DNA from 2 places in the Faecalicoccus sp. genome. Region 1 is predicted to be linked to the other one. Evidence: a T-box and tRNA genes for the amino acid it is inferred to sense, from the RefSeq annotation. Region 1 holds a T-box; the other holds one or more tRNA genes.
What was found. A T-box is a leader RNA that pairs with one kind of tRNA and senses whether it is charged. The one in region 1 lies ahead of lysS (lysine--tRNA ligase), so its partner is inferred to be a tRNA-Lys.
Positions count from the first base shown of each region.

Region 2: it has a tRNA-Lys gene. The T-box ahead of lysS (lysine--tRNA ligase) is inferred to sense a tRNA for this amino acid. The anticodon was not compared.

Region 1 is NZ_JAXKBY010000072.1:1,624-15,993, reverse strand. Features, by position in the region: gene U0M88_RS03545 (phosphatase PAP2 family protein) at 1-520, shown strand, start outside; gene lysS (lysine--tRNA ligase) at 740-2,698, opposite strand; T-box leader at 2,738-2,948, opposite strand; gene U0M88_RS03535 (ATP-binding protein) at 3,142-4,542, shown strand; gene U0M88_RS03530 (L-threonylcarbamoyladenylate synthase) at 4,610-5,206, opposite strand; gene mnmE (tRNA uridine-5-carboxymethylaminomethyl(34) synthesis GTPase MnmE) at 5,258-6,586, shown strand; gene U0M88_RS03520 (DUF1622 domain-containing protein) at 6,594-6,944, shown strand; gene U0M88_RS03515 (metallophosphoesterase) at 6,953-7,993, shown strand; gene U0M88_RS03510 (bifunctional folylpolyglutamate synthase/dihydrofolate synthase) at 7,980-9,158, opposite strand; gene U0M88_RS03505 (uracil-DNA glycosylase) at 9,207-9,866, shown strand; gene U0M88_RS03500 (PHP domain-containing protein) at 10,023-10,922, opposite strand; gene U0M88_RS03495 (aspartate kinase) at 10,968-12,167, opposite strand; gene U0M88_RS03490 (TetR/AcrR family transcriptional regulator) at 12,420-12,965, shown strand; gene fucO (lactaldehyde reductase) at 13,059-14,204, shown strand; gene U0M88_RS03480 (hypothetical protein) at 14,257-14,370, opposite strand, start outside.
Region 2 is NZ_JAXKBY010000025.1:886-11,700, reverse strand. Features, by position in the region: gene U0M88_RS01310 (MmcQ/YjbR family DNA-binding protein) at 49-1,065, opposite strand; gene U0M88_RS01305 (rod shape-determining protein) at 1,052-2,035, opposite strand; gene U0M88_RS01300 (hypothetical protein) at 2,128-2,625, shown strand; tRNA gene U0M88_RS01295 (tRNA-Val) at 2,632-2,707, shown strand; tRNA gene U0M88_RS01290 (tRNA-Thr) at 2,720-2,795, shown strand; tRNA gene U0M88_RS01285 (tRNA-Lys) at 2,804-2,879, shown strand; tRNA gene U0M88_RS01280 (tRNA-Gly) at 2,884-2,957, shown strand; gene U0M88_RS01275 (transporter accessory protein) at 3,096-3,686, opposite strand; gene U0M88_RS01270 (ArsR/SmtB family transcription factor) at 3,762-4,136, opposite strand; gene U0M88_RS01265 (nitroreductase family protein) at 4,120-4,887, opposite strand; gene U0M88_RS01260 (type 1 glutamine amidotransferase domain-containing protein) at 4,884-5,570, opposite strand; gene U0M88_RS01255 (DUF368 domain-containing protein) at 5,767-6,618, opposite strand; gene U0M88_RS01250 (hypothetical protein) at 6,756-6,908, shown strand; gene U0M88_RS01245 (hypothetical protein) at 6,965-7,174, opposite strand; gene U0M88_RS01240 (ABC transporter ATP-binding protein) at 7,221-7,973, opposite strand; gene U0M88_RS01235 (ABC transporter permease) at 7,966-8,820, opposite strand; gene U0M88_RS01230 (ABC transporter substrate-binding protein) at 8,837-9,808, opposite strand; gene U0M88_RS01225 (sugar O-acetyltransferase) at 10,183-10,767, opposite strand.

The DNA.
Region 1 (14,370 bases):
TTTAACAGAGTCTTCCTGGTTTAGCTTCATATCCATTGGAGCCATATTAACCCCTTTAGTAGTAAGCATCTTTATCTGTTACAAATTAACAACAGAACAAAAAAATAAACTTCGGCCTTATATCATAAACTATTTACAATTATTCTTTACGGTTTTAATCGTAATCACGCTCTTTAAAGTTTTATGGGGTAGGATCCGATTTAGAGATATGCAACAAGCTTCTCAGTTTTGTGTTTGGTATCTTCCCTGCCACAAAGGTGGTTTTTCTTTCCCCAGCGGCCATACAAGTTCTTTTGCCTGTTCTTTACTCTATTTATTATCAACGCCACTTGTACAAAAACATAAGCTGTCGCTCAGTATCATCGTATGCACAAGTATCTTTTTGATGATGGCTTCCAGAATCGTCATGGGCGCTCATTTTTTAAGCGATACGGCTGCCGGCATGATGATTGCCCTTGTCATCTGGGCATTCTATGATAGACAATGGAAAAACAAAATAAGTAAACAAAAACACCAGTAGGATACAAAGTTACTCCTATTGGTGTTTGTTAATAACAGATTATGCAAATCTGTAAATACAAAATATTTATTGATTGAAAACACTTTGATTATGGCAAATACAAAACTACCTACTTTTCCAATGATCTAAAATTTCGCGTTTCTCTTATTAAACCAACATGTAAAAACGCCCAAAGTTCACTCTGAGCGTTCTTATCATTTCTTTGTGAGATTCTTTGATTTAGTATAATTTAGCCCCTGCCGGAATCGCATCATCCAACACTAACAAATTCAAGCGTTCTTCACCAGCTTCGCTATGTACGGCCGATATGATCATACCACAGGAATCAATTCCCATCATTTTACGTGGTGGAAGATTGGTGATTGCCACTAAAGTCTTACCTACCAATTCTTCCGGTTCATAGTAATCATGAATACCACTTAAAATCGTTCTGTCTTCTTCGGTTCCATCATCTAAGATAAACTCTAATAATTTTTTACTCTTTGGAACCGCGCGGCATTCTTTGACTTTTACGGCTCTGAAATCTGATTTCGAGAACGTTTCAAAATCAACAAAATCTTTGAACAACGGTTCAATTTCCACTTTGTAATAATCGATGGTTGGCTTCTTATTGACTATACTTTTTACATCTGCAGAAGTTGATGACACAGCTTCCTGCGATTTCTTTTCTAACTTGGCACCCTTGGATTCTCCTGTTAACTTCATATGTGGGAACAATAATACTTCACGAATCGTTCTCTGGTCTGTCAACAACATCACAAAGCGATCGATTCCCAAGCCTACACCACCTGTTGGAGGCATACCATATTCCAAAGCTTCTACATAATCTACATCCATCTCATTGGCTTCTTCATCACCTAGATCACGAAGTTCCAACTGTTTTTCAAATCGTTCTCTTTGATCGATCGGATCATTTAATTCCGAGAACGCATTGGCATATTCATGCCCACAGATAAACAGCTCATAACGATCCGTAAAACGAGGATCTTCACTGTTTTTCTTAGCCAGTGGAGAAATCTCAATTGGATATTCATAGACAAACGTTGGCTGCACGATCGTTTCTTCTACATATTTGTCAAAGAACAGCTGAATGATATGTCCAATCGAGTTATGAATTTTTTCCACTTCAATATCGTGTTCTTTTGCCAGCTGGCAAGCTTCTTCATAACTTGTCACCTGTTTAAAATCGATACCTGTTTTTTCTTTGATCGCATCACACATTGTTATACGCTTAAATGGCGCTTTCAAAGAAATCTCTTGTCCCTGATACGTAATTTCAGTTGTTCCTAAAACTTTATTAGCTACATGATCAAACAAACCTTCAATCAGATCCATCATGCCATGCAGATCACTGTAAGCAACATAAGCTTCTACGGTTGTAAATTCCGGGTTATGTGTGGCATCCATTCCTTCATTACGGAACAAACGTCCAATTTCATAAACACCTTCCAAACCACCAACGATTAGACGTTTTAAAGGAAGTTCCGTTGCGATACGTAAATAGAAAGGCATGTTCAAAGTATTGTGATGCGTAACAAACGGACGAGCCGCTGCCCCACCTAAAATCGGCTGTAGTACCGGTGTCTCTACTTCCATCAATCCCTGTCCATCCAGATATTCCTGTACCGCACGAATGATTTTCGGTCTTGTGATGGCAATGTGCTTAGCCTCTGGATTCATGATCAAATCCACATAACGACGACGGAAACGTTCTTCTACATCCGTCAATCCGTGATATTTTTCTGGTAATGGACGTAAAGCCTTAGATAAATGCGTATAAACTTGTGCACGAACGGATAACTGCCCATGATCGGTTTTCATGATCGTACCTTCGATACCAACAATATCTCCCAAATCGTTTTTCTTGAAGATCTCATATTGTTCTTCGCCGACAACATCTTTACGAACATAGATCTGAATTTGTCCATCTATATCCTGAATGTGCATGAATCCGGCTTTTCCCTGACGACGTTTTGTCATAATACGTCCGGCAATCTTTACATGAACATCCAATTCCTGTAATTCTTCTTTTGTCTTATCCTCATATTGTGCAATGATTTTTCCAGAAGTTGTCGTTCTTTTATACGCAGAGCCAAATGGGTCAATTCCCATATCCTTCAAATCTTGCATCTTCTGGCGACGTACTCGTTCTTGTTCTGTTAATTTTTGTTGTGCCATATTGTTCTCCTTTTCTCTACAAAATAAAAAAGCATCCATCCAAGGGACGAATGCTCGTGTTACCACCCTAATTCATTTTTCAAATCACTTTGAAAAATCTCTGCCACTGTCTATAAACAGTGCTTCCTTTAATGCAGGAAATACATACAGCTCCAAGGTTTTATTCCTTTAAGTCCTGTGCTTTTTTTTCACCAACCAAAAGCTCTCTGAAACATTTTCTTAAAGTACTCGTCCTCTTCTTAGCCTTTACGGGTGTATGGTACTAAACCTATCTTCGTTTGTCAAACACTTTCGAATTCTTTCTTATTATTTGTATTGAGAACGAACTTTTGACTAAGAATCCTTCTGTTTTCTTTCAATTTCAAACATGTATTTGAAATTGAAAATTTGTATACTTTAAAGTATACTACTTGTAAGTATACAAATAGAAAGCAGGTGTTTTCATGTATGGCCGAAAAAAAGAAATTTCGTATTTAAATGAGTTATATAGCCATAATACTTTTGAATTTTTAATTATGTATGGTCGAAGAAGAGTCGGTAAAACAACTTTGCTACAGGAATTCTCTAAACATACAAATACAATTTTTTTCCCCGCTCGAGAAAAAAATGATGCTTTGAATCTAGAAGATTTCTCTAAATCGATACAACTTCATTTTGAACATTCTTTTATTGCTTCCTTTAAATCTTGGGAAAACGCTTTTAGCTACATAGGAAATAAAGTTCAAAATAGAACTGCAATCGTCATTGATGAATTTCCTTATATTATTGCGGAAAATCCGTCCGTAAAATCTATTTTGCAGCATGCAATTGATCACGACTTTAAAAACAAAAATATCTTCTTAATCTTGTGCGGTTCCTCTATCAGTATCATGGAAAACGAAATTATGGGAAGCAAGAGTCCTTTGCACGATCGACAAACCGCTACTTTAGAGGTTAAACCTTTTGACTATTTTGATTCCAGCATATTTTTTCCTAATTATTCAAATATAGATAAACTTTTAGCTTATGGTATTCTTGGTGGTATCCCTCGATATCTAGAAGCATTTGATCCTACAAAAAGCATAAAAGAAAACATCGCATATAAAATCATTCAAAACGGTGCTTATTTATACGAAGAGCCAAATAACCTCTTAAAAGCTGAACTAAGAGAAACAAATATCTATAATTCAATTCTTTCTGCCATTGCGTCAGGAAAAAATCGAATCATTGATATTTCTGATTACATTCATGAAGATCGCACAAAAGTATCAAAATACCTTATAACGCTTCAAACTTTGCGCTTGGTAGAAAAACGTGTGCCTTGTGGCGAAAGTGAAAAATCAAAAAAATCCATTTATGTCATTAAAGATAATTTCTTAAAATTCTGGTTTCGTTATTCATTTACAGATAACACATATTATGAAATCCTTGGAGCTAAAGAGGCTGCAGATGAAATCATGGAAGATATTTCAAGTTATATGGGAGATGCTTTTGAAGGAATTTGTAAAGAATATCTTATTCGGCAAGCCAAAAAGCGAAATTTGCCTTTTATTCCTTATCACATTGGTAAATGGTGGGGGACAAATCCCTTTATTAAAGCTCAAGACGATGTAGATGTTCTAGCCTTGGATAAATCGCAGGCAAAAGCATTATTTGTGGAGTGTAAATTCACTTCAAATCCAATGCCTTTAGAGGAATATCAAGATTTAGTTAACGCCACAAAAGCTTTTCCTAGAGTAAAAGAAAAATATCTATATTTTGTTTCCAAGTCTGGATTCACAAAACCGGTAGTCCGACAAGCCGCTTTAGATCACGCCAAGCTTTTAAACATTGATGACTTATTTGATGGCTTCGATCCAAACTAAAAAATACCAGGGATATTTACCTTTAAAGGATAGGTATATATCTCTGGCTTTATGATCCATCCGTTTTTTACAAACATGCCTCCAACTGTTCTAAAGTGATAGGGCCCGGGCGAAGAATCTTTAACTTTTCCTGTGTACAATCTACGATCGTGCTGGCCTGTAATGCTCTACATGTGCCTAATACAATTCCATCAATATCAGGAAGCTGTTCAAACACATCATCGCTGGTCAATGCGGTCTTAGCTCCGGATTGATTGGCACTGGTTACCAATAACGGGGTATTTAATTCATCAATCACACGAAGAATAAAAGGCTCATCCGGAATACGAATCGCAATCGTATCTAAACCGTTTGTATATTCTTTTGGTACGTTGTCTTTGACCTTTAACACTAATGTCAAAGCGCCGGGCAAAAAACGTTCTGCGATCTTTTTTACTCTTTCGTCAACTACAGCTACTTGTTCCATATGCTCTATGGAAGATACCATCATCGGAATCGGTTTGGTTTCCGGTCTGTGCTTTGCGTTTTTCAGTCGCTGCAGATCCTTTAAATCTCCATACATCACACCCACTCCATAAACTGTATCTGTCGGCAAGGCAATAATTTTGTGATTCTGCAGTGCATCGGCAACCGCATTTATTTCTTCTTTACTATATGTTCTCATATGTCTATTATAGGTTTATGTTAAAATAGATACAAGAGAAAGGATGGTTTCATGTTTGAACATACGATTTGTGCCATTTCTACCGCTTTACAGGATGGCGCTATTTCTATTATCCGAATCAGCGGAGAACAAGCCATACCCATCACAAATAAAATTTTTACCAAAGATCTAAGCGATGTACCAAGCCATACCATCCATTACGGAAATATCTTAGATGAAGCCGGCAAACCAGTGGATGAAGTCCTTGTTTCTGTTTTTCGGGCCCCTAAAACTTATACACGCGAAGATATCGTAGAAATCAACTGCCATGGTGGCGTGTTTATTACACGAAAGGTTTTATCGATCGTTTTAAGCCAGGGAGCTGTATTAGCTAAACCCGGAGAATTCACTCAACGCGCCTTTTATCATGGAAGGATCGACCTGTCACAGGCAGAAGCTGTGCAAGATATGATTGATGCCAGCAACGATACGGCTGCCAGTTTGGCCATCCAGGGAATCCGAGGAAGCGTCAAAAAATTGCTTCAACCTCTTATTGACGAGCTATTAGACATTATTGCACAAATCGAAGTCAACATTGATTATCCGGAATATGAAGATATCAAACAACTGACTACACAGGAACTTTTACCTAAAACCAACGACTGGCTTAGTAAAATCGATCAAATATTAAAACGCGTTCAAACCGGACAGTTGTTAAAAAAAGGGATCGATACCGTAATCATCGGACGGCCAAACGTGGGCAAAAGTTCTCTGCTCAATGCTTTATTAGAAGAAGATAAAGCCATTGTAACTGATATTGCCGGCACGACCCGAGATATAGTGGAAGGACAGATTCATATCGGTTCCGTGCAGTTAAACTTAATCGACACAGCCGGAATTCGTAAAGCAAGCGATAAGATTGAACAGATTGGTATTGAAAAAAGCCAGCAGATGTTACAGAAGGCACAGCTTGTTTTACTTGTTTTAGATGGAAGCAGTCCTTTAACAAAAGAAGATCAAATTCTCTTAAAACAAACAAAGGATAAACGACGTCTCATCCTTTTTAATAAAGAAGACCTGCAACATCAAGACCAAGAGGGAATTTGGATCTCTGCCAAAAACCATCAAATACAACCTCTTCTAGATGCTTTAGAGAACATATATAAACAAGATCTTCTCAAGGAAGAACCTGTTTTATCGAACGAACGACAAATTGGTTTATTAAACCTTGCCAAACAAGATATGCTTCGCGCAAAACAGGCAATGGAAATGATGATGGAACCCGATCTGGTGGAAATAGATATTCAGGAAGCACATAACCATTTAAAAGAAATTCTTGGAGAAGTCCATAGAGAAGATTTACTAGATACGTTATTTTCAAAATTCTGTTTAGGAAAGTAGGTGCATAATGGAAACTTTAATTGAACAACTGCACGAATGGCTGATTCAGATTGCCTATTTGACCGTTTATTTTTTAGAAGCTCTTTCCCTGGCAAGTGTCATCTACAGTACGTTTCATTCTTTGCTTGCTACATTTCGTAAAGATAAAAACAGTAAAAAGCCGTTATTACGCGGTTTAAGTATTGCCTTGACCTTCAAGCTGGCCGCTGAAATTGTACGGACAATCACGGTAAGAAGTCTTGCGGAAATCCTGCAGATCGGCGCTTTGATCCTAGTCAAAGCGGCTATCACTTTCTTGATTCACTGGGAATGGAAAAGCAGTGATGTCATGCATAAAGACGTAGATGAATTTGAGTAGGTGTTGCCATGATTTATTTAAAGATGGGCTTGGCAATCCTTTGCCTTTTGTTGGTCGTAGATCTTTTTCTGTTGATTCATCGCTGGTTTCCGCAGTTTCCTTCATGGGCTTTATGGGGATTATTGTTATTATTTGTGCTGCCTTGTATCACTTTTAATACGATCTTCCCTATCTTTTATTTACATCTCTTGTTTTGTCTTCTAATCACGCAGCTTATCTGTTTGATCTTTCATCAGGATGTAAAAGGATGGATCTTCTTTATTCCTTTTTTGTTGGCAATAACAATCTGCATTTACGGCATCTTCAATATGAAGAATATTGAAAAAACAACGTATGATCTTCAAACATCAAAAAACATTCCTGATACCAAAATCGTCATGATCAGCGATTTACATTATCCAAATGTCATGACGGAAGAAGAGTTAAGTAGCATCGTAAAAGATCTTCAAAAAGAAAAGCCTTCTTTTTATATTCTTAACGGAGATATCGTTGATGAGTTCACAACCGTTGATCAAATGAAAACGGTATTTCAGACACTGGGCAAACTGACAAAAACTGCTGATGTCTATTATGTTTTTGGCAATCATGATAACCAACATTACGCAAATGATCCCGTTTTTTCCAAAGAAACATTAAAAGAAGTGATCGAATCCAATGGTATCACCGTCTTACAGGATGATATCCTGCATTTTGGAAACATCACCTTAATCGGCAGAGAAGACTTGGAAGAAAATAGACGATCCCTGCATAGCCTTATGAAAACATGTGACTTAGATTCGTATATCGTTGTTTTTGATCATCAACCCAGCGATCTAAAACTCTGTAAAGAACTCGGGGTCGATCTTCAGTTAAGCGGACATACACATAGCGGTCAAATTTTCCCAGTCGGCTCTTTGGCAAATTCTTTAGGAATTTTTGAACACGGTTATGGCATGATAAAAAAAGGAAACTTTACACAAATCACAACATCCGGTATTCATGGTTGGGGATTTCCAACCCGTACGGAGGGGATCAGTGAATATGTTTCCATTTCTATTACTTCGAATTAAACCATTTTAAGACTTCACCGACAAAATACAAAGAACCACACACTAAAGCTCTTTGATGTGTCATTTGAAGTCTTTTTTCCATTTCTTCCATAGATAGTACCTCAAATCCCAATGTTTCCAGAGGATAAAGTCTGTCCGATGAAAAGTTGACCAGGTGAATCTGTCCTTGAAGACTCGTTAAAACATCTAACATGTGCTTTGCATCTTTTTCCTTTAAAACCGAAAAATAGATATCCCCCTGCCAAGTTTTTATGGAGGTTACCAATGCATTGATACCATCCAGATTATGAGCACCATCCACCACCAGCAACGGCCTTTTTCTTAATATCATACAGCGTCCCAAAAAAACAAAATGATCAATAGCATTTTGAAGCGTATTATAACGCAGGCGAAAACCTAAATGATACAATGTATCGCAGGCCAGTATAAAATTTTTCATCTGGTAAAAAGGCTGATCAAAAACAAGGATGCCATCCATCGAGTCGATCCAATATTTTTTTCCTACTTTTTTATATTCTGGTAGATAAGAATAATAAAATGGTATTCTTTTGGCTCGTACATTTTGTTCAATAACTTGTTGCGCCTGTGGCTTATCTTCCCCACAAACAGCTAATACCCCTGGCTTGAAGATACCACTCTTTTCCTGCGCAATCTTTTCTATTGTATCCCCCAAGATTTCAGTATGTTCTAAACCAACATTGGTCAATACTGTCACATCATAATCTAAAGCTGTGGTCGCATCCAGTCTTCCACCTAAACCCACTTCTATGATGGCATAATCAACTCTCTTTTCTAAAAAATAAGCAATGGCCAAAAACAAATCCATTTCAAACATGGTCATTTGATGTTCTATAAAGACATTTTGATATTGATCAAACAAACGCTCTAAATCCGAATTAGAGATCATTGTTTCATTGATTTGTATTCTTTCATTATGAACGATTAAATGCGGAGATGTAAAAACACCAACTTGATAGCCCAGTTCTTCCAGCATCAAAGCCATCCAACGACATGTACTGCCCTTTCCGTTTGTACCAGCTACCTGAATTTTTTTGAGTTTCTTATGGTATGGTAAATACCGATCCATAATTTCTCGGTAATCAACCAAATCCATATTTTTACTTTTCTTAGATTCCATCCATGAAATTTTTTCCTGTAGATTCATGATTAGTATTATAATAGACTTCGTACAAATAATCCATGGAGGTTTACAATGAACTTTAATAATGACTGGCAAGAACTTTTTGATACAGAGATTCAAAAAGAATATTTGAATAAAATTAATTATTTTTTAGCTCGTGAATATAAGACCAAAAAGATCTATCCACCAAAAGAAAAAATCTTCAACGCTTTTTTAACAACATCTTTAAAGGATACAAAGGTTGTTATTCTGGGGCAAGATCCATATCATCAACCCGGACAGGCACAAGGTTTTGCGTTCAGTGTAGCACCCAACGTTAAAATTCCTCCTTCATTAGTTAACATTTACAAAGAGATTGAGGATGAATATCATGTTAAACTGCATCGTAATGGTGATTTAACAGATTGGGCTAAACAAGGAGTCTTATTATTAAATCCTATTTTGACCGTAGAAGATTCAAAACCTCTTTCCCATCAAAATATTGGCTGGCAAAATTTTACGGATGCTGCCATACAGCGCATCAATGAAAAAGAAGACGCAGTGGTCTTCTTATTGTGGGGATCTAAAGCAGGCGCAGTGCGTCGTTTTTTGAATAACCCAAATCATTTGGTCCTGACAAGTTCTCATCCAAGTCCATTAAGCGCTTATCGTGGATTCTTTGGCAATGGGCATTTTAAAAAATGCAACGAATTTCTCGTTGCACATGGTAAAGAACCAATTCACTGGTTTTAAATAAATTTCATCACAAAAATTAAGACAAAGAGTTATCATTTTAACTAATTATGCTAATGATAACTCTTTATTCTTAAACAATATGAAAAAACACTTTCATGCAGCTCCAAAAAAGGAGTAGATATCCTATACCTGTCTACTCTCATAAAAATCCTTCTATTCTTTTTCCAATGCCTTCAAAAAGCTTTCTAAAAATGGGGTTCCATCTTTATGTAAACCATATTCCCCCATGCGTATGCTTGGCTTTTTCTCTCCATGAAAATCACTGCCACAAGTAATTAACAAATTATGTTCTCTGGCAAATTGTTCATAGTATTCATTATGATAATCTTGATGATAGTTGCTGTAAGCTTCTAATCCATCAATACCACAGTCTAAAGCATACTGCAGACGTTCTTCCTGTTTATAAAATGTCTGATAAGGATGTGCAATGATCGCCAAGCCATTCACTTCATGAATCTTTTGTATCGTTTCTTTAAAATCCGGATTATATGCTTTTACATAAAGATCGCTGCCTGGCATACATTTGTCCCAAAAGAAATTGACCGGTGCCGGATCACTGCGCTTGCCACCGGGAATATAATCTTTAAAATCTTCGATATTCTGATAACGAGGATCCTGGAAGAGTCTTGTCATCATAATAAACCATGGATTGGTTCCATTGGCATCTCTGACTACCTTTTCTTCATCGATTTCTACTCCATATTTTTGCCGAAGTTTTTCAACTCTTTGATGAAATACACCATCATTCTTTTTTTGTATGTTTTCCTGTAACGTCTGAAAATAAGGATCATCCAAATTGATTCCATATCCTAATACATGTACATCATAATCTCCTAATAAGGTAGAACATTCGATGGCCGGTATTATTTGTATTCCTTCTTTTTTCCCTTCCACCATCATATCCGGAACACCTTTAACAGTATCGTGATCACTCAATGCCGCTACTTGAATGTCCGCCTTTTTTAACATCTGCACAAGCTCAGCCGGTGTAAATTGTCCATCACCACTTTGATTCGAATGCATATGTAAATCAAAATGAATCATCTCTTTCATCCCTTTCCTTCATTCTTTTCTATAATTTATGAAATGTCGCATATTCTATAAATCAAAGGCTTTCCCCAATACTTGAATGGCTTTTTCCTTATCTTGTGCGTCAATTGTCAATGAAATGGAGATTTCACTGGAAGTAATCATATAATAAGGAATATTGTTTTCACGTAATGTATTTAATACTTTCGAAGCAATTCCACTATGCGTTGATATTCCCAAGCCTACCAAGGAAAGCTTAATAAATCCGAGCATACGGGTAATTGGGTAATTCTGTCCTACTTTATCCATATTTTCCATGATCATACGACTTTGTTCTTCTGTACAATAGAAAGAGAAATTCGCCTTTCCTTCATCATCCAACTGCTGCGAAATTGTATCCAGGTTGATGTTTAGATCCGCAATCATTTGGAAAAGCTTTCCTAAAAAGACACCATCATTTTCAATGTGGCTGATACGCATGATCGCATAATCATCTTTTACACTTAAGCCTGTAATGGGCATATCTTCCAATTGTTTTGTATGTTCCATGATCCATGTTCCTCTCTTTTTTGAACCTTCCAATGCCTTTCCAAGATACAGCGGCACTTGATATTTACTGGCCAATTCTACACTGCGAGTTTCTAAGACGCCAGATCCGAGACAGGCCATCTGCATCATTTCCTGATAATTGACTTCTTTTAATCGTTTTGCCTTTGGATAGAGTCGCGGATCGATCGTATAAATGCCATTGACATCCGTATAGATATGACAAGCCCATCCTAATTTAGCGGCCAACGCTACTGCTGTAGTATCGCTGCCGCCTCTTCCCAATGTCGTAATTTCGCCATGTTCTGTAGCCCCTTGAAAACCGGCTACGACAACCACTTTTCCTTGTTCTAAATGCTTTTTAACATTGGTTAGATCGATATCCTTGATACGTGCGTGTGCATGATGATGACTGGTAATAAAACCACATTGATAGCCGGTCAGTGAAACAGCCGGTATGCCCAATGCATCAATAGCCATTGCCAATAAGGTAATTGTTCTTTGTTCACCTGTTGACAATAAAGAATCCAGCTCTCTTGTATTGATATGATCAGAAACCTGACTAGCCAGATCGATCAGTTTATTGGTCATGCCTCCCATGGCACTGGCGACAACAATCAAAGTATGTCCCGCTTCGCGCATCTCTTTTACATGCTTGGCAATCGCTTGTATTTGTTCTATGGAACCCACGCTTGTCCCACCGTATTTCTCCACAATATTCATAAGCAACACCCTTCAAAACGGATTTATTTTATCACTAGAAAAAAGAATGCACAATGAAATCATGCATTCTCCATTATGACTTTCTTAGAAAGTCCGGAAAGCTTTTTAATTCATTGGAAGATTTTCTGTATTATCTATACATACATCAATTCAAAGTTCAGTCTTTTTTGAAATTTGATCCGACTTTTTTTGGAAAAAATTTTATTTTTCGTTCATTTTTTCTTATGATATTACCAAGAAACAGGAGTACTTATGGACACAAAATATATTTTTGCGGATGCACTAAAAACATGTATGAAGAAATCACCCTATGAAAAGATTACTGTAAAAGATATTACAGATACTTGTAATCTATCTCGTCAGACATTTTACCGACATTTTTTAGATAAACAAGATTTGGTTAACTGGTATTTTGATAAGATCCTACAAGAATCCTTTCAACATATGGGAGAAGGAAAGACGATTTATGAAGCTTTGTTTAAGAAGTTTACTTTTATCCTTCAGGAAAAATTGTTTTTTAGAGCCGCTTTTCAAAACGATGATCAAAATAATTTAAGAGATCATGATTTTGAACTGATTTTATCTTTTTACACAGATCAAATCCAGAGTAAAACAGGGATGCCTTTATCTTCTATTTTAAAGTTTCAATTGGAAATGTATTGTCAGTCTTCTATATACATGACGGTAAAATGGTTATTGGAAGATACACCAATTTCTCCGGATGCACTGGCAAGCCAGCTATGTGATGCGATGCCACCGGAAGTCAAGAAAGCTTTTGTTTCCATTGATTTATTATAATGTGACACTTTCCTCATTCTGTAACTTATCTTTTTAAACATAAATCGTTACAATTGAATTGATAAAGCGCTTACAGAAAAGGAGAAAAACACTATGTCAAATCGAATTATGTTAAATGAAACATCGTATCATGGTTCTGGTGCCATCCAGGAAATTGCCAATGAAGCCAAGGCAAGAGCTTTTAAAAAAGCTTTGGTCTGCTCCGATCCGGACTTGATTCAATTCAAAGTCACAGAAAAAGTTACCAATGTATTGGATGAAGCAGGATTGGAATATGAAATCTTTTCAGATATCAAACCGAATCCAACGATTGAAAATGTACAAAACGGTGTAAAAGCTTTTAAAGAAGCTAACGCCGATTACATCATTGCCATTGGTGGAGGTTCTTCTATGGATACATCTAAAGCCATTGGAATCATCATTGCCAACCCGGAATTTGAAGATGTACGAAGCTTAGAAGGAACTGCTGCCACTACTAAACCTTGTGTTCCTATTATCGCCGTTCCGACAACAGCCGGAACCGCTGCCGAAGTTACCATCAATTATGTTATTACCGATGTAGAAAGAAAAAGAAAATTCGTTTGTGTAGATCCACACGATATGCCGGTCATTGCCGTTGTAGATCCTGATATGATGTCTACAATGCCTAAAGGTCTAACCGCTTCTACAGGTATGGATGCATTGACGCATGCGATTGAAGGTTACACGACAAAAGCTGCCTGGGAAATGACAGATATGTTCCATTTAAAGGCCATTGAAATCATCAGCCGTTCTTTACGCAGTGCGGTAGCCAATGAAAAAGAAGGACGTGAAGGTATGGCTTTAGGCCAGTATATCGCCGGTATGGGATTCTCAAACGTTGGACTAGGAATTGCCCACTCTATGGCTCATACGCTGGGTGCAGTTTATGATACACCACATGGTGTTGCCTGTGCAATGATGCTGCCGATCGTTATGGAATATAATGCCGATTGTACACAAGAAAAGTATCGTGAAATTGCTCGTGCCATGGGTGTTAAAAATGTCGATTCCATGACACAGGATGAATATCGTAAAGCAGCCGTGGATGCGGTACGTCAGTTATCACAGGATGTAGGCATTCCACAAAAACTGGAAGCTTTAAAAGAAGAAGATCTTGATTTCCTTGCCCAATCGGCTTATGCCGATGCCTGTGCTCCGGGCAATCCAAAAGATGCCAGCATTGAAGATCTAAAAGCGTTATTTAGAAAATTAATGTAATCTCTATAGACAAAAGTGCATCCAAACGCCGGATGCACTTTTGTTGTAATATCTATTTGTATAACTTTTTCCCCAAAGAAAAATTAAACCGGGCAATCTGTTCTTTTCCTGTTTCGATGGCAATTTTTGCCAGTTCTTTTACATTTTTGACAAATGCCCGAGTCAG
Region 2 (10,815 bases), on a different contig from region 1:
AACAAAATCAAAAAAAGCCAAGAAAACATGCACTTTTTCCTGACTTTTTTATTCTTTCAACAATTTTACCAGTGCTTTTGGCACATGACGAGGCCCTCGCACCGATTTGATCCCATATTCTTTTAAGCGTTCCAAAGTAAATTCTGAAATATCATAACGCTTTTTCAGCTTTAAACGCATAGCTTTCTGCATATGAATATTTTCATCCTCAAATACATGATCCAGATTGGCTTCTATGATCTCACATTGATAGAAGATACTGGAATAAGGACTTGATACGTATAAGAAAACAATATCCTTTTCATACATAGCTACCGACTGTTTCCAAAGCGTGGTATCGGTATTATCAAAAATATGGACCATATCATAATATTTGGCATTGGCAGGCACGAGCCAATATGGATCAGGACTATTGATCATATAGCTTTGTTTAACCACATCCATGATTTCTTCATCACTGAGCGTATCATCCAGACAAACTGAGATCCAACTCTTTTTATTCATATGATAGGCGGGATAAAAGCCGGGTTCCAGTATCTTTACAGCACATTGTTCATCCAGCTTCACATTCAGTATATCGATAAAGCCCGGTGCTTTTTCTTTTAATTTATCGGCTTTGATATGTTGTATGATCCCAAACCATTTTCCATTCTTAGGATGGCGAAATACACCACTAAGCGGATCTCTCTTCCATAAAAATTCCGGACTAACCTGATATTCCTCCAATATCCTTTGTGCAATTCGATTGGCCTGTCTGGATACAAAAGGCGTTTCCTTAAAACAGTGTTCTCGTATATCCTTTAACAATGCGATATATGCTTCCCGAATCTCGGAAACAAAGGTCCCGTTTTGACTTTCGATTCGATAGTTAACATATTCTTCATCCAAGGCCGTATCCCATATCGTCCCCTTTACATGACCATCCTTAAACACAAATACAATCGCTTTAAAACCGGGAACCTGATTTCTGACATAACAATATCCCTTTTCTTCTTTGATAAAGCCATAAGATACAAGCAAGTTCCAATCTACCGTATACTTTTTAAAGATCTCATCTTCCAGCATCGTTTTCTCCCATACGCTCCAATAAGATTTCCAAGCCCTGTGATACGGTACTTTGTGGATCATCCGTTACATAGACCGGACAGTTGACTAAACTCTGCAGGTTTTCCTTCAATCCCTTTAACAACATGGTCCCGCCGCAACAAATGATTCCTCGCATGCGTACATCTTCCTGTTGTTCAGGACTCAAGCCGGACAAAAACTGATAGATCCATCTGGCCCATTGTTCACACAATGGATATAACACCGGAACCAGCATATTTTCATCCAACTGCAAAGACATCAATTTTTGACTTTGCATATTCACACCCTGCACCAACATGGTTTTCGGTTGTTTCTGCATCTGTGTCTGCCCGATGTTGATTTTGATCTTTTCAGCCATGGAATCGCTGATCTGCATATGACAACTTTGACGCAGCCATTTTTGGATCAGCAAATTAACATGCCTTCCCGCTACTTTATACTGACTGCTTCTTTGCATCTGCCCGTTACTGAATACGGCAATATCACAATTAGAAGAACCCAGATTTAATACACAGCTGGCAACAGGAATAAACAGATTTAACTGCGCACCGATAGCCGCCACCCAGATTTCCTGTTCAAAATAAACACGATAGGCTCCAAACTCTAATAAATGCTGTTTCAATTCTTCTCTTTGTTGACGATTTAGCGCCATCGGATAACTAAACAATAGAACCGTCTTCTTAAACATTCGAAAAACTTTATAGTCATAGATCAGCTGTTCCAACAAAGCATGTAAGGCATCAAAGTCAATCTTGTTTTGTGATAAAGGCGAAATGACACGGATTTTTTGATCTAAAGATTCTTTCATTTCCTTTGCCTCATCACCGATGGCAAGTACATTGTCTTTTTGATCTAATGCGACCATGCAAGCCTCATCAAAGAGCAAACCTTCGTTTTCCATGACCAGTCGAATTTTATCGGCTCCTAAATCAATACCTACTCGAATCATAATCTTCATCACTTTCTATATATAATATAAGTATAGCATAGTTAAAAGTCAGACTCTATGTTATACTATAAGTGCGCATTCATGTATAAATCATGAAAATAGAAATCATTTCTTCAGAGAATAAAAAAATGGAAATTCCAACCGACTTTACACTTTTGACGATCGTAGAGCATTTGGAAACGGAAAAAGGAAAACAATATCTGGATTATTGGTTGGATTGGGAAGAATTATTTACCCAAATTCATTTGCCCATATGGATTCTAACGCAAGATGAAAGCACAACCATACAGAATTTTTTGAATACGTATGCCACCAGTCTTCAAGCAGGAAAAAGTACCAATAAAGATTTATTTGATCAACTTGGCTGTATTCGTCAAAAATTTGTTTTTGGAAAAACTTATACGATCTTAGATCCGGCGATTTATCTTTTTTATCAGGATACGCTTGTTTATAAGTCGATTCGTACCCACAACAAAGCTATTGGAGAGGCTTATTTAAAAGGACTGGATATCCAATATAAAAATTTTGTGGAAAATTTCAGAAAAAAATTGACATCCAAAAAAGAATTTGTTAGTATAAGAAAGCGCTAAATGAATGGAGGCTTAGCTCAGTTGGGAGAGCATCTGCCTTACAAGCAGAGGGTCAGCGGTTCGAGCCCGTTAGCCTCCACCATTATTATTTTGTGCCGACTTAGCTCAATTGGTAGAGCAACTGACTTGTAATCAGTAGGTTGTGGGTTCGATTCCTATAGTCGGCACCATTATTTTTGACCCGTTAGCTCAGCTGGTAGAGCATTTGACTTTTAATCAAAGGGTCGGGCGTTCGAATCGCCCACGGGTCACCACTTTGCAGGTGTAGTTCAATGGTAGAACTTCAGCCTTCCAAGCTGACTACGTGAGTTCGATTCTCATCACCTGCTCCACATTGTCTCGAAAGCCTTTAGATGAAGGCTTTTTTATTTTTTTCCTGTTCATGACAAATTCAATACAAACCATATTTCACTTTCTATCCAATAAATAGAATCAGCCGACTAACTCCATTATAATCGGCTGATATTTTTTTACTCCTTAAAGAATGCTTCATAAATATCTTTTAGTTGCTTGGTTTCTTCTTCTGTCATTTCTCTTTCATTAGGATCATAGCTATCTACTGTTCCAATATGAGAATTCTTTACTTTTCCATCTTTCATCTCTACGACCATCGGTACATACAAGGTGAGCTGACCATCTTCATTCGTTTCCATATACTCACCCAAATAATTGATGATTCTTTCCTTTTGTTCATCATCATACAAAAGATTATGATCTTCATCTCTGGTCTTAATATAGTAAACCTCTTTCTGATGCTCCTGTGCCACTTCTTTTAAAACCGGTGCAGCATCCTGGCACCATGGACAATCTTCATAGCCAAAATAATATACGCCATCTTCCTGATCCTCTAGTTTTTGTAACACATCTTCCATCGTTAATGCTATAAACCAATCGTCTTTTTGGCTATCCGTTTCATCAATACTGCAGGCAGACTGCTCCTCACAACCTTTCGGAGTCTCAGTCTTTGTTTCCTGTTGCTTATTGATCAAGATCCATAGAACAACACCACATATCATAATTCCTGTACATAGAGTAAATAAGGCAACTTTTCTTTGGTTCATTAAAATTCTCCTTGTTGTTGATTTTTATCTATTGTATACGAATATACCTATAAAAACTATATATTAACTCTAATTTTATTGATCTTGATTTTGTTTGTCCCTGATAGTACATTCAATTTTAGAGAACATTTCTTTCATTTGATAAAAAATCATTGTTTCTTTCTTTATAGAATAGTAGTTCTTTGTTCCTTCTTTTCGCAATTCAAGAAGACCGGCATTCTTTAAGATTTGTAAATGATGCGATACAGCCGGTCTTGATAGATAGGTATGTTGTGCAAGCTCATTAACACGAAGTTCCTTTGGCTCTTGTTCCAACAATGTTAAAAGGATGAGCTGTCTGGTTTCATCTCCCAAAGCTAAAAAGACTGTGCGCAAACTTAAAAAATCTTTACGGAGATCTTTGATCCTTTTTTGACACGCTTCCTGCAACGAATTATCGACTTTGGACATGAAGCGCCTCTCTTTGTACACCACGTGCATACTTTATAGAAGGATACCCTATCACAAGCGTTGTCTGTACTTTTTTACCTTTAGGAATTTTCAACATTCGCTTCAACTTTATAGAAGTATGAGCTGCCAGTGTAAAAAAACCACTGTATAAAACGCCAAGACCATGTGCTTTGGCCATAAGTGCCATGGCCGAAGCCGCCAATACCGCATTCGTTTTATCCTTACCGACAACAACGATTACCAAAGGTGCCTTTTTGAAAAAGAAATGATCATCAATTAGAAATTCTCTATATCTTTTACTAAATAAATTCAGCCCTTTTAAAAGTTTTCGAAACAAATGTACGGCAATCTTTTCTGCCTGCTCCTGCTCTTCCTGCAACAAGATCAGTTCCACATCTCGCATATTTCTGGCAGTAGGCATATAACGAGCTGCTTCCAGGAGATCTTGTATCACATCGTTTGAAATCTCTTTTTTCTGAAATTGGCGTACAGAACGATTTGTTTGAATAGTGTATAAAAATTCTTTAGGATCCATTTCCTTTTGATCGCATTGAATGGGTTCTTGATCAAAGCCTGTCATCGTTACCGCATTTTGTGGACAGATTGCCACACAATGACCACATTTCATACAGTCCTGCGATTGAATTTGTGCTTTGTTTTGTATCAGTCTGATATTTTGCTCCGGACAATCTTTGATACATTGTCTGCATCCTATACATTTTTGCACATCAATCTTTATGTCATGTTTCATACTACTTCCTCCAGTTTTTGAATCAACAGCTTTGCGACAGTTCTGGATGACCATGGATTTTGCCCGGTAATCAGTCTTTGATCCTCAATCGCATAGCTTGTAAAGAATCTTTTCTTTGAATAAAATGCTCCCTTTTCTTTAAGAGCATCTTCCGTAGAAAAAGGGACCAGGTTTCGTTTCCGGCTTAACAACTCTTCTGTGTTGGTAAAGCCTGTCACATGTTTATTTTTTAGTAGAGGTTGCCCGTTACCATCACTTAGAGGCAATAAACCAACTACACCATGGCATACGGCACTGATATATCCTTTTTGTTCATAAATCGTTTCCGCAATCTGTTTCAGTTCTGTATTCTCTACAAAATCCCACAGGACACCATGTCCTCCGGTATAATAGATTGCCTGATAGGCACAGGGATCGATCTCTTGCGGCTTTTGGGTCTTTGCCAAAGCTCGATCGATAAAATCTCTATCTTTATACCATTTATAATCGATAGAATCAGCATATTTTATGGAAACCGGATCAATAGGCACATAGCCACCTGCCGGACTGACAAAATCCACCTCATAGTTCATCTTGACCATTTCATCATAAAAATGAATCAGTTCTCCCAACCATAAACCGGTCGGCTTATCAATTGCTCCATATGTGCTTATATTGGTTTCTACGATCAGTATCTTTTTCATCGTTACATTCCTTTCGTTTATTCGTTTGAACCACTATACCATAAACCGATTGTTGTTGTCTGATTGGTAAAGAAAGTCTTTCCCATTCAATTTGAATATGTTAAGGACTAATTTCTGATATTAGTAAATCTCATCGATTCTTTATGTAAAAAACTTGCATGTCTAAAATTCAACATGCAAGTTCATTTACTATTGATTATTCATCCCCCAGTTTGCTGGCGACAAACCATCCTGCAATAAAAGAAATCAGACCTATAACGATCATCATAATCGAGGATTGACTCCAGTCCGTTTTTAATAGGATTGCTACAGGACTGGCCGTTATCAAACCAATGATAGCATAATACGCTGATGTTTCCCAACGCATTAAAATCCATTCAATTAGCTTAGCAATCGCAAAAATACCAAAAACAACGCCAACACCGAACGGAATCATCACCATACAGCAGTTGATGAAAGCCGGTATATCAAAACTTGTAATAGCATCTACAGTTTGATTTACATAAGATAAAATCGTTTCATAATAACCTAAAAGCATCAACATCATAGACCCACTCACACCAGGAATAACCATGGTAGCCGCTGCAATGATTCCCACAAACAGCAAAACAAGAAATTGTAAAAGATCCACTTGAAGCCTTTGTGCTGAACCACTATCTTCTCCTATAACAGCCATACCAACCACAATAGCAAAGAAAATCAACAAAGGAATCCAATTACTTGATTTTACGGGATTTGATCCTTTTACCTTTTTTAAAATAAATGGCAGGCTTCCGACAATCAAGCCGCAAAACGCAAAATTTGTCGGAATGGGATAGTTCTGTAAGAGAAATTCAAACAGGCGGGATAAAATAACAATAGCCAAAGCAGCACCAAAGAAAATTGGCAATAATAACTTCATACTACTTTTAAATTCACTCTTTAAATGAGTAATAGAGTGAATCAACTTATCATACAATCCCATGGCCACCATCATCGTGCCACCACTTACTCCCGGAATAATGTTGGCAATACCAACAATCATTCCCTGAAGAATCATCTTTATCATAGGTACCTCCTTAAAAACCATGTATGAAATATATCATAGAAAGACATTATCTACAAATTAATATTTCGTATAGATACAATACGCTTGTATTTACAAAGTCCCTTTTTTATAATGGATAAAAAGAAATGGAGGTCTGTATGAATAAAAATATCATTGCGATGCTTCTCTATTTTTTAGCCGCTCTATTATTTCTACTTTATGTATTTATTAAGACACCGACCGTTCTGGCAGGATGCATCATTTTGATCATCGCCGTTATTTACTCTCGGATGAATAAAAAATCTTCTTAAAGAAAATGACAATTCCCTCTCAGGAATTGTCATCGTTCAACGAATTCAATAAAATTTTATAAGTTTTGTGTCACTTCAACTTTTACTTTGTTTTCTGCTTCCAGATCATATGTGATCTTTGCGACTTCATCCAAATGATGTTTTAAGATACCTTGTACCGTATCAAAAACCTCATCTTCTTTTTCCTGAGATGGACAGTCATACTCAATACTGGTCACAACATGTTTTTTTGTAGAAATAGATTTCAATTCATCAATTGCACTCATATTCATATACCTCGTGCTTTTAGTCTAATCTGTTTTTTACCGTTTGTCAAACCGCATAGTAATTTAGAATGTCTGCCGGCTTTAACTGACTTTTTTGGGCAAAATCCATATCCTGAATCAATTTCCCTTCATTTAAGATAAACAGACGATTTCCATTATCCAAAGCATCCTGAATATTATGCGTGATCATTAACGCTGTCATATGCTCTTTTTGAATCAGTTCATTGGTAATTTCCAGAATCTTTTGCGCACTTTTAGGATCCAGAGCCGCTGTATGCTCATCCAATAATAAGATCTTTGGCGGATTTAACACAGCCATCATCAAAGCTACCGCCTGTCTTTGCCCACCGGATAAAAGTCCGATCGGTGTCTTTAAACGATCTTCCAAGCCCATGTCCAAGGTTTTCAGCTTTTCCTGAAAATAGGCACGATCCTGTTTATGCACCGCCAGAGAAAACTTTCCATATTTCCCGGAAGAATACGCCAAAGCAAGATTTTCTTCCACCGTTAGATGCGGGGCTGTTCCATGCTCCGGGTTTTGAAACAAGCGACCGATATAGCGAGCCCGTACATGCTCCTTCTGTCGTGTAATATCTTCCGAATCCAGAAAAATCTTTCCCTTCGCCGGTTTTAATGCACCTGTAATCACATTAAACAATGTACTTTTTCCGGCCCCATTACTGCCCAGCATCGTGATAAAATCACCATCCTGGATCGTAGCGCTGAAATCCTCCAATGCGACTTTCTCTAAAGAAGTGCCTTTATTGAAAATGACCGATATATTTTCTAATTTAAGCATTTTCTTTTTCCCTCACTTTCTTTAGATACGGAATGGAAATAGTCAAGGCAACTAAAATGGCAGACATCATATTCATATCGGTTGCCGGAATGCCAAACTGCAGGGCAATCGTGTAAAGCACCCTATAAATACAGGCTCCCACGATGGCACTGGCCAATCCAAAACCAATCGTCTTTTTGCGCAGAATCGCTTCTCCGATAATGATACCAGCCAATCCTAATACCATCATCCCGGTTCCTCCGGTCACATCGGCAAAGTTTTGGTATTGGGCCAGTAAAGCACCGGATAAGGCAACTAGTCCATTGGATAGAGACATACCTAAAAATTTCATGGTATCTACATTGATACTGCTGGATTTGACCATCGTTTCATTATCGCCGGTCGCCCGCAACATCAAACCGGTATTGGTCTTAAAGAAGGCAAATAAGAGTAACCCCACACAAACACTGATTACTACCAGGACCAAAAAAGTAAACGGAATCATCGTAAACACGGAATCCGTATTCAACAAGGCAATATTGGGAGAGCCGGACATGATCCTAAGATTGATGGAATAAAGAGCGGTCATGGTCAAGATTCCGGCCAATAACGCATGAATTTTCATTTTTGTCTGTAAGAATGCTGTGATCAAGCCACACACACAGCCCGCCAGAAATCCTAACAAAAGTCCCAGTATCGGATGCCCCTGTACCGTACATACCGCACATGTAGCCGCACCGGTCGTAAAGCTTCCATCTACTGTCAGATCGGGAATATTTAAAATTCGAAACGAAATATATACGCCCAGAGAAAGGATGGAAAAGATCAATCCTAACTCTAACGCTCTTTCAAGTATTGCCAAGGACACAAAGCTCACTCCTATCTTACATCATCACTAAATGTTCGTTATTTTGAATATCTTCCGGTAAGATAATTCCTAAAGTATCTAATACCTTTTGGTTCACATAAATATTCAAATCATCTTTAAAGACCTTTACCGGTATATCGGCAGGACTTTTACCTTTTAAAATTTCATCCACCATATTGGCTGTTTCTTTACCTAAATTTTCATAATCGATACCAACCGTCGCAAAACCACCGTCCTGCACCATGGAATCAGCTCCGGTATAGAATGGAACACCGGCATCGAGTGCAATTTGTGATAGAGCTGCCATACCACTGGCAACCGTATTATCATTTGGTGCTAATAAGATATCCACTTGTTCACATAGAACACTGGCAGCACTCTGCAGCTCGGTTAAGTTAGAGCCGGTACCTTCCTGTAATGTCAATCCGTTTTCTTCACAGTATTTCTTTGCCTTTTCTAAGTTTGCCTTGGAATTGGCTTCACTGGCATTGTACAAGAATCCAACTGTCTTGACTTCAGGATTGATTTCTTTAGCTAAGTCTAAGATCTGATCGATCTGTACTTCATCGCTGGTTCCTGTAATATTGCCGGATGGTTTATCCATATCTTTGACTAATCCTGCCCCAACCGGGTCACTGACGGCACTGAATACGACCGGAATCTCATCGGATACATTAGCCGCTGCCTGCGCTGTCGGCGTGGCAATGGCAACGATCGCATCAACCTTTTCATCCTGATATTGTGACATGATCGAAGTCAAATTACTTGTCTGTCCGGAAGCATCAGTAAAATCATATTTTATCGTCTCTCCGTCTTTATACCCCAGCGTTTCCATCTGTTCTACAAACGCATCGCGAATCGTGTTGAGTGAAGTATGGCTCACTAACTGAGAAACACCTACTGTCGGAATATCCGAACCGGATGAGGAACATCCAAACAATACGCTGCAAGTCAATGCGGCAGCTGCCAATTTTGATAAAGTTTTCATTTTGTCTTCTCCTTTTCTTTATCATTGTTTGGATAGCAATTCGCGGGTATAAAAGAAAAAAGTCCCATGTCAAAATACTTTGACACAGGACAAATCGTTTCTTGATCTGCGGTACCACCTGTATTGGTAAAAATACCCACTCATATAAAATGCTATCACATTTCTCTTGTTGTAACGTACAAGTCACGTCTTGGCTACTCACTCGTTTTCACCTTGCCCTTGGAAGTCCATTTGCAGAACTGTTACGATCAGGCTTTCACCACCCCTGACTCGCTTGGCGCACATCTTTCTGTTTGATCTCTTCCGCCTTGGTTTACTATAGGATACTCCATAAATGAAAAGAACGCAACATTTTTATGAAAGAAATTTTCAATTTATTCTTTTTCCATTCCTTCACTGTATGCCAGGCGATCTTCCTGCGTAATCTTGCGTTGCACCCGACATGGATTGCCAAAGGCAATAACGCCTTCCGGAATATCTTTGGTTACGATGCTTCCAGCACCGATGATAGAATCCTTTCCGATCGTTACCCCCGGACAGATGACACAATTAGCTCCGATCCACACATTTTCACCAATGGTAATGGGTTTGGACGTATTCATTCCTTCTTTGCGCTGTGCTGGAAACACGCCATGCCCGGCACATGCTATGCTTACATTCGGTCCAATAAAAACGCCATTTCCAATATGTACCGGTGATGTATCCAATATCACACAATTATAATTAATGACACAAAATCCATCAAAATGAATATTAAAGCCATAATCACAATGAAATCCCGGCGCAATATTGACATGATCGCAACAAGTACCAAATAAAGTCTGTAAGATTTCTTTGTTGTCAGGATCTTGATCATGTGACTGACAAAGCTTTCTTGTCTTTTCCTGTAAGGTAAATGGTGTTTTAGTAAAGTGCGCTACATAGCCTTCTTTGCTTTGAATCCTCTTTTTATAATCCATACATTCTCCCGTAGAAAAAAAGTTCCGTGCCTGCACAGAACTTCTTCT